DNA from 3 places in the Kerstersia similis genome. Region 3 is predicted to be linked to each of the others. Evidence: predicted binding sites of a transcription regulator. Region 3 holds the regulator's gene; each other region holds the start of a gene.

Region 1 (2,268 bases), on a different contig from region 3:
CGAAAAAGCCATGCAGCTGGGCGCCAAGGTGCTGACGGTTTCCGATTCCCAAGGCTTCGTCTTCGATGCCGAAGGCTTCACGCCGGAAAAACTGCAAGCGCTGATGCACATCAAGAATGCGGAACGCCAGCCGCTGAAGGTCTATGCCGAACGTTTCGGCCTGCCCTTCCACGCCGGCCAGCGTCCCTGGGGCGTGGCGGTCGATGTGGCCCTGCCCTGCGCCACGCAGAACGAGCTGGAAATCGAAGATGCACGCACGCTGATCAAGAATGGCGTAACCTGCGTGGCGGAAGGCGCCAATATGCCTTCCACGCTGGAAGCTGCCCATGCCTTCATCGAAGCCGGTGTTCTGTATGCACCGGGCAAGGCCAGCAACGCCGGCGGCGTTGCCGTGTCGGGCCTGGAAATGAGCCAGAACGCCATGCGCCTGTCCTGGACGCGTGATGAAGTCGATGCCCGCCTGCAGGCCATCATGAACGATATCCATGCCAACTGTGTGCGCTACGGCACCAGCGATACGACCGGCAAGGTCAACTATCTGGATGGCGCGAATATCGCCGGCTTTGTCAAAGTCGCCGATGCCATGCTGCATCAAGGGCTGTATTGATCCCTGGTCGCTGATCGCCCTGGCGCGCGGCATGCGCCAGGCGCTGACACAGGCCATGGCGTGCACAGCGCCGGCCACTCGAAACCCCGAAGCCTGGACACGAATCCGGCCTTCGGGGTTTTCCATTGGCAGCACCGGCAGCCATCCCTCCTGATACCCATCCGCCAACGGCGTATCGCCTGGCTATCGCGGGAAGATTGCCGGACTTCGCAGGCCTTGTTCCCGCAGGGCTTGATACACGTCAAAACGCAACGGTTGACGTCGCGGCATGATATCGTCAAGACCCTGTATTCCGCTTGGCCCTATGCCGGAGACAAATGCCATGCCCCATTCCGACGATGCTGCACAACGCACCATCCTTCTGACCACCGACCTCAGCGCACGCTGCGACCGTGCGCTGGATCGCGCCGTTCAGCTCGCTCGCGCCCGCCAGGCGCGGCTGGTCGCGCTGCATGTTATCGAACCGTCGTTGACCGCGCAGCTGATCACGCCGTCCTGGCGCAAGATGGCGCCCAATCATCGCAGCCTGGCCGAGCGCCGCCTGCTCGATGATCTGGCAGAAAGCGGCGTGGACATCGAAGTCCGCGTGGAACAGGGCAAGGCATTGGATGTCATCCTGCAGGTCGCGGAAGAAACCCAGGCCGAGCTGGTCGTGGCCGGCGTGGCCCGTGACGAAACTCTGGGCCGCCTGCTGCTGGGCACCACGGTGGAAAAGCTGGTGCGCCATATCCCCGTGCCGGTACTGGTGGTCAAGGAACGCCCGCGCCACCCCTACCGCAATGTGCTGGTTGCGACCGACTTCTCCGAAGGCTCGCGCCATGCCGTCGATGCCATTCTGAACCTGCTGCCGGGCACGCCGTTCAAGCTCTATCACGCGCTGGAACTGCCCACGGCCACTGGCGTGCTGCACACGCAAACCCTCATCAATGGTTTCCGCCAGGCTGCCAAGCAAACCGGCGAGGAATTCCTGGATGACACCGCCGGCCTGCAAGACGGCCAGCGTCCGGAAATCCTCATCGAAATCGGGGACTCCGTCTCGCTGCTGTCCGAATACGCCTACAAGAATCACGTGGATCTGGTCGCCGTCGGCACGCACGGCCTGACCGGCATCCTGCGCACGGCCATCGGCAGCATCGCCGCCAGCCTGCTGGAAAACCTTTCCTGCGATGTACTGGTGGTACGCCAGCCCCACGAAATAGACGACGAAATCTGATGCCCGCCTGACGGCAACGCCATGCGCACCGCCGCCGGCCCACCCAGGCCCGGCGGCATTTTTTTGGGCGGCACCTGGCTGGCTGCGGGCCTACCCGGCAACTCTCCGGTCGTGCCGTTTCCTGCCCCGCCCCCCTGTACGCACGGACTCAGCCACCCGATGGGTTCTGCCGTGCATCCAGGTCTTCGATCTCTGTCTTGCGGCGGCAGAGCAGCCACAGGCCGGGCACGGCAATCACAACCGACACCAGAAAGAAACCGGCCCAGCCCAGCCAGCCTACCAGCAGCGGCGTCAGCGGCCCGGCAATGTAGGTGCGGCCGATCGCGGCCAGCGCGGACAGCAGCGCAAACTGGGTGGCGGAATAACGGGCGTCGCACACCGCCAGCAGCAAGGCCACGAAAGCAGCCGTTCCCAGCCCGCTGCAAACATTTTCGAATGCCACGATGGG
Region 2 (2,268 bases), on a different contig from region 3:
GGTGAAGACTTGGCCCTGATTACCGTGATAGACGATTCGTGTGCACATGGGAGGGTAAGCTCGAGAGAGGGACCTGCTGGTTGGAAGGGGCGCTGGCAGGCATCTGTGAACGCCGAACCGCGCTGCGGTGTTGTAACAGAAATAAGAGTCAATCGTGCAGGCACCGGGGGTATCGGCCGGACTTTTGGAAACGAGTGGCAGCCCTTCAGTGTAGCGGTGTGCCAGGTACGGCGGCGCAGGGGGAGCGTGAAGGAATGACAAGGCGAAAACGACGAAGGCGCCAGCGCCCTGAGGGGGCCTGGCGCCTTCGGGAAGATGGGCGCCGCCAGGGGTTTGGCGGCACGCATCCCACTACGCTTAGAAGCGGTAGCCGATGGCCACGGTGCCGACCCACGGGTCGATCTTGGCCTTGCCGATCTTCTCGCCGTTGAGCTTCACGTTCGAGCTGATGTCGATGTAGCGCACATCGGCGTTGATGAACCAGTTCTTGTCGAGTGCGACGTCCACGCCAACTTGTGCGGCCACACCCCAGGAATCGCTCAGGCGCAGCTTGTTGCCGGCGATATCGCCGCGAGCCTTGGTGTCGAAGAACGTGGTGTAGTTCAAGCCGACGCCGACATACGGCTGCACGGTGGAGTCGGGCAGGAAGTGCCATTGCAGGCTCAGCGTGGGCGGCAAGTGCTTGGTCTTGCCGATGTAGCCGTTGACCGCGCCGTCAGCATTGATATCGTGGCTGAACGGGATGGCGCCCAACAATTCGATACCGATGTTGCGGGTGGCCATGTAGGTCAGCGAGATGCTGGGGCGGGTGCTGTTGCCAACGTCCAGCTTGGCAGCGCCACCCAGGATGTCGCCGTTATTCGATTTGGGGTGCACATGGCTGACGCCGACTTTCAACAGCCAATCGCCTTCTTCATAGGCATGGGCCAGGGGCGATGCCAGCAGGCCGGCGCCCAGCAACAGGGCGGCCATAGGCTTGAGGGTGCGGATGCTCATCTGACTTCTCCAGAATTTGATCATTGCGATATAAACCACACTGCGAGCATGCCTTTTCCACCGGACAGTGGATTTGATGTGCCGCAATAAATTCGGGTTTTGTCAGAGAAGTCTGAGGTTCAGGCGTACTTGACGCGGAGAATGTTGCTTTCCTGCCTCACTCGGCGCGTCGCGGGCAGCCAGGCTGTGCTTGCCGCTGCCCGCCCATCGCCGTTAAGGTTTGGCGCAGGCGGCTTCCGGCGCAGGGGCCCCCTGCTGAAAGCATTGGCGTACCGGTGGGGTGGCTTGATTTGTCTCGTCGAAGAATTCCAGCCAGCCATGCATCTGTTGTTGTGAGTTCAGGTGCGTACGGGACTGGAGCCGGTTGTTCGAGTATTGCTCTATGACTTCCCCGTCCGGGAGATAGCGGATGATGGCGACGGCACTGCGCAATGGCGGAATCGAGGGCACCAGCGAAGGGGGCGTGTCGATCAGGGTGAAGGTCACCTGCAGGTCATCGGCCTGCCCCATATAGCCTCGGCCGTAAGTGATGCTGTAAGTGGCCTGGCCCGCAGTCTGGCCTGGCTGAGCCGTGGCACGCAATTCACCGGACGGCTGGCGTTGAAAGAGTTTCGTATGTGAGGCTTCGATGACGCTCAGGGTACGAGCGGGGTTGCCCTGGGCATCATATTGGGCGATTCCGCGCTGGCGCGATTTCACGGTCGAGACCAGGTCGGCAAAGTCCAGGCGGGTTTCACTGTCCCAGATATATTCCGTCATCCCCGTCAGTTTGCCGGTTGTGGGGCAGGGCCCGCTGAGTATGTCCAGCTGGCCGGACACGGTTTCCGTTGCCATGCCGCCTTTGCGTGCTTCCTCTTCCAGGGCTGTGATGATTGTTGGGCCCAGTACGGCAAGCCTGGCATCGGCTGGTGAAAGCTTGCATGCCGTGGCGTTCCGCGCATCGAAAATGCTCGCCGGGCGCGAGAGCAGGATCGAAAAGGTTTCGATGGCCAAAGGCAGGTTGGCCAAGGCATCGCTGACTGGCATGCCCTGGAAGGCCTCGGCAGGCGGGCTGAATTCGGCATGGGCCGGAAGCTGGATCAGCCCCAAAGGCAGCAGCAGGCCGGCAAACAGGCGCGCATAGGGCAAGGCAGCAGAGGGTGGGGCAGAATGATAGGCAGTCATGGACGCTCCTGGCGGGCCATCGAGGCAGCAGAGGCGCTATGTTACTGCGCCTCTGCTGCCTCGATGGTGGCCAGGGCCGGGGGAGGCTAACCGGGGATGGGTCAGGTG
Region 3 (2,268 bases):
ACGGCCCGCAACCGTGAACAGAATTTCGCCCTGAACCTGCTGATGGACCCCGATTGCGACTTTGTGTCGCTGCTGGGCCAGGCAGGCACCGGCAAGACCCTGCTGGCGCTGGCCGCCGGCCTGGCCCAGGTGCTGGAAACCAAGCGCTATACCGAGATCATCATGACGCGCATCACCGTGCCCGTGGGCGATGACATCGGTTTCCTGCCCGGCACGGAAGAAGAAAAGATGCAGCCCTGGATGGGCGCGCTGGACGACAACCTGGAAGTCCTGCACTCGACCAGCGGCACCAACGGCGGCGACTGGAACCAGAATGCCACGCTGGACCTGATCCGTTCGCACATCAAGGTCAAGTCGCTCAACTTCATGCGCGGCCGCACTTTCCTCAATAAGTACCTGATCATCGACGAAGCGCAAAACCTGACGCCCAAGCAGATGAAAACCCTGGTCACCCGCGCCGGACCGGGAACCAAGGTCGTCTGCCTGGGCAATATCGCCCAGATCGACACCCCGTACCTGACCGAAGGCAGCTCCGGCCTGACCTACGTGGTGGATCGCTTCAAAGGCTGGCCGCACGCCGGCCATATCACCCTGCAACGCGGCGAACGCTCGCGCCTGGCGGACTACGCCGGCGACGTCCTCTAAGCCTGGCAACACCATGGCCGGCTAGCCCTGAAACCAGGGGTAGCCGGCCATTTTGCGTCTTATTGAGCAAAGTCAATTACAATCCTTTGAAATCATCGGACAGATTCCGGGCAAATTTCAAACGTTTGTTCGATGCTCTGCCCGGGTCTTACGGTATGCCTGCTGCCGCCTCTCTCACGGAATTCACACCCATCCATGGCCAAACGAGTCCTCCTGCCCTCTGAAGCCGTGCACTGTTCCAGTTGCATGCTGGGGCATGTCTGCCTGCCGATTGGCATGAATACCCACGACGTCGCCAAACTCGATGGCCTGATCAAGGAGCGCCTGCGCATCGAAAAAGGCCAGCCGCTCTACACGCTGCACGAACCCTTGACGGCGATCTACAGCGTCCGCATCGGTACCCTCAAGACCCAGATCGAAAATGCCCAGGGGCAATTCCAGATCACCGGCTTTCACCTTCCCGGTGAAATTGTCGGCCTCGATGGCATGGTAGAAGGCCACCATGTCTCCAATGCCGTCGCCCTGGAAGATGCCGAAGTCTGCGTCATCCACCTGGAAGACCTGGACAATCTTGCACGCCACCTGCCCAGCCTGCAGCAACAGATCCTGCGCCTGATGAGCCGCGAAATTTCGCGGTCGCACCAGATGCTGATGGCCTTGGGATCCATGCGTGCCGAACAGCGTCTGGCGGCATTCCTGCTGAATCTTTCCACCCGTCTCTCGGCGCTGGGCTACTCCTCCACCGAGTTCGTCATGCGCATGAGCCGTGAGGAAATCGGCAATTACCTGGGGCTCACCCTGGAAACCGTCAGCCGGCTGTTTTCACGTTTTGCCCGCGAAGAGCTGATCCGCGTCAATCAGCGCCAGGTGCAACTGCTCGACAAAGAGAAGCTGCACAAGCTGATCGAAAAAGAAAAAGACGCCGCCTGAACGCGGCAGCCCCGGCTCGCCGGCCAGGGTTCTGCCCTCTTGCCCGACATAGCCGGCCCTATATGGCGCTATGGCGCTTCATATATCTTTCGGCCGGCAAAATAAGTGGCCAGCACCTGGGTCTCTTTCAAGGCTGCGGCATCGACCGCCAGCACATCCCTGTCCAGGACAATAAAGTCTGCCTGTTTGCCCGCGGCCAATGATCCGATCTGCTCAGCCTGGCCGATGGCCTGCGCGGCATGCCGGGTATAGGCCAGCAGCATGCTGCTGGCATCCATGCGCTCGGCCGGGTTCAAGCCCCCCTCGGGCCCCAGGCGCGTCATTGCATGGTGCATGGCTTCCCAGGGGTTGGCCGTTGAAATCGGCCAATCGCTGGCACCCGCAATGACGGCCCCCTGCGTTTGCAGAGAGCGGGCCGGATACTGCCCCATGAACGCCTGCTCGCTCAGATAGGGCTTGACCAGATCCAGCAGGTAATTGTCCATCTCGGCCCAATGCAGCTGCATCACAGCGATCACGCCCAGGCGCGCAAAACGGGGATAATCCGTCGGATCCACCAATTGCAGATGCGTGATGGAGTGCGATATGCCGCTCTCCCGCCGCTGGCGGGCGCACTCGAAGGCATCCAACGATTCACGCACGGCTCGGTCGCCCAGCGCGTGGATATGCACCAGCCAACCGCGCGCATCCGCC

Evidence for each region. The regulator FNR, encoded in region 3, switches genes on or off when oxygen is low (the NO sensors DNR and NnrR bind a similar motif). The targets are predictions, from matches to a motif close to TTGATNNNNATCAA.
Region 1: a site for FNR is predicted at 839-852, ahead of ACNA1V_RS14020 (universal stress protein). Genes of this name have one in related genera too.
Region 2: a site for FNR is predicted at 1,070-1,083, ahead of ACNA1V_RS05555 (OmpW/AlkL family protein). Genes of this name have one in related genera too.

What each region holds. Positions count from the first base shown of each region.
Region 1 covers NZ_CBCSIQ010000025.1:7,590-9,857, reverse strand. The annotation lists gene gdhA (NADP-specific glutamate dehydrogenase) at 1-607, shown strand, start outside; gene ACNA1V_RS14020 (universal stress protein) at 930-1,820, shown strand; gene ACNA1V_RS14015 (AmpG family muropeptide MFS transporter) at 1,969-2,268, opposite strand, start outside.
Region 2 covers NZ_CBCSIQ010000006.1:38,936-41,203, reverse strand. The annotation lists gene ACNA1V_RS05560 (linear amide C-N hydrolase) at 1-48, opposite strand, end outside; gene ACNA1V_RS05555 (OmpW/AlkL family protein) at 358-996, opposite strand; gene ACNA1V_RS05550 (hypothetical protein) at 1,210-2,160, opposite strand.
Region 3 covers NZ_CBCSIQ010000001.1:123,471-125,738, reverse strand. The annotation lists gene ACNA1V_RS00475 (PhoH family protein) at 1-645, shown strand, start outside; gene fnr (fumarate/nitrate reduction transcriptional regulator Fnr) at 841-1,575, shown strand; gene ACNA1V_RS00465 (amidohydrolase) at 1,644-2,268, opposite strand, start outside.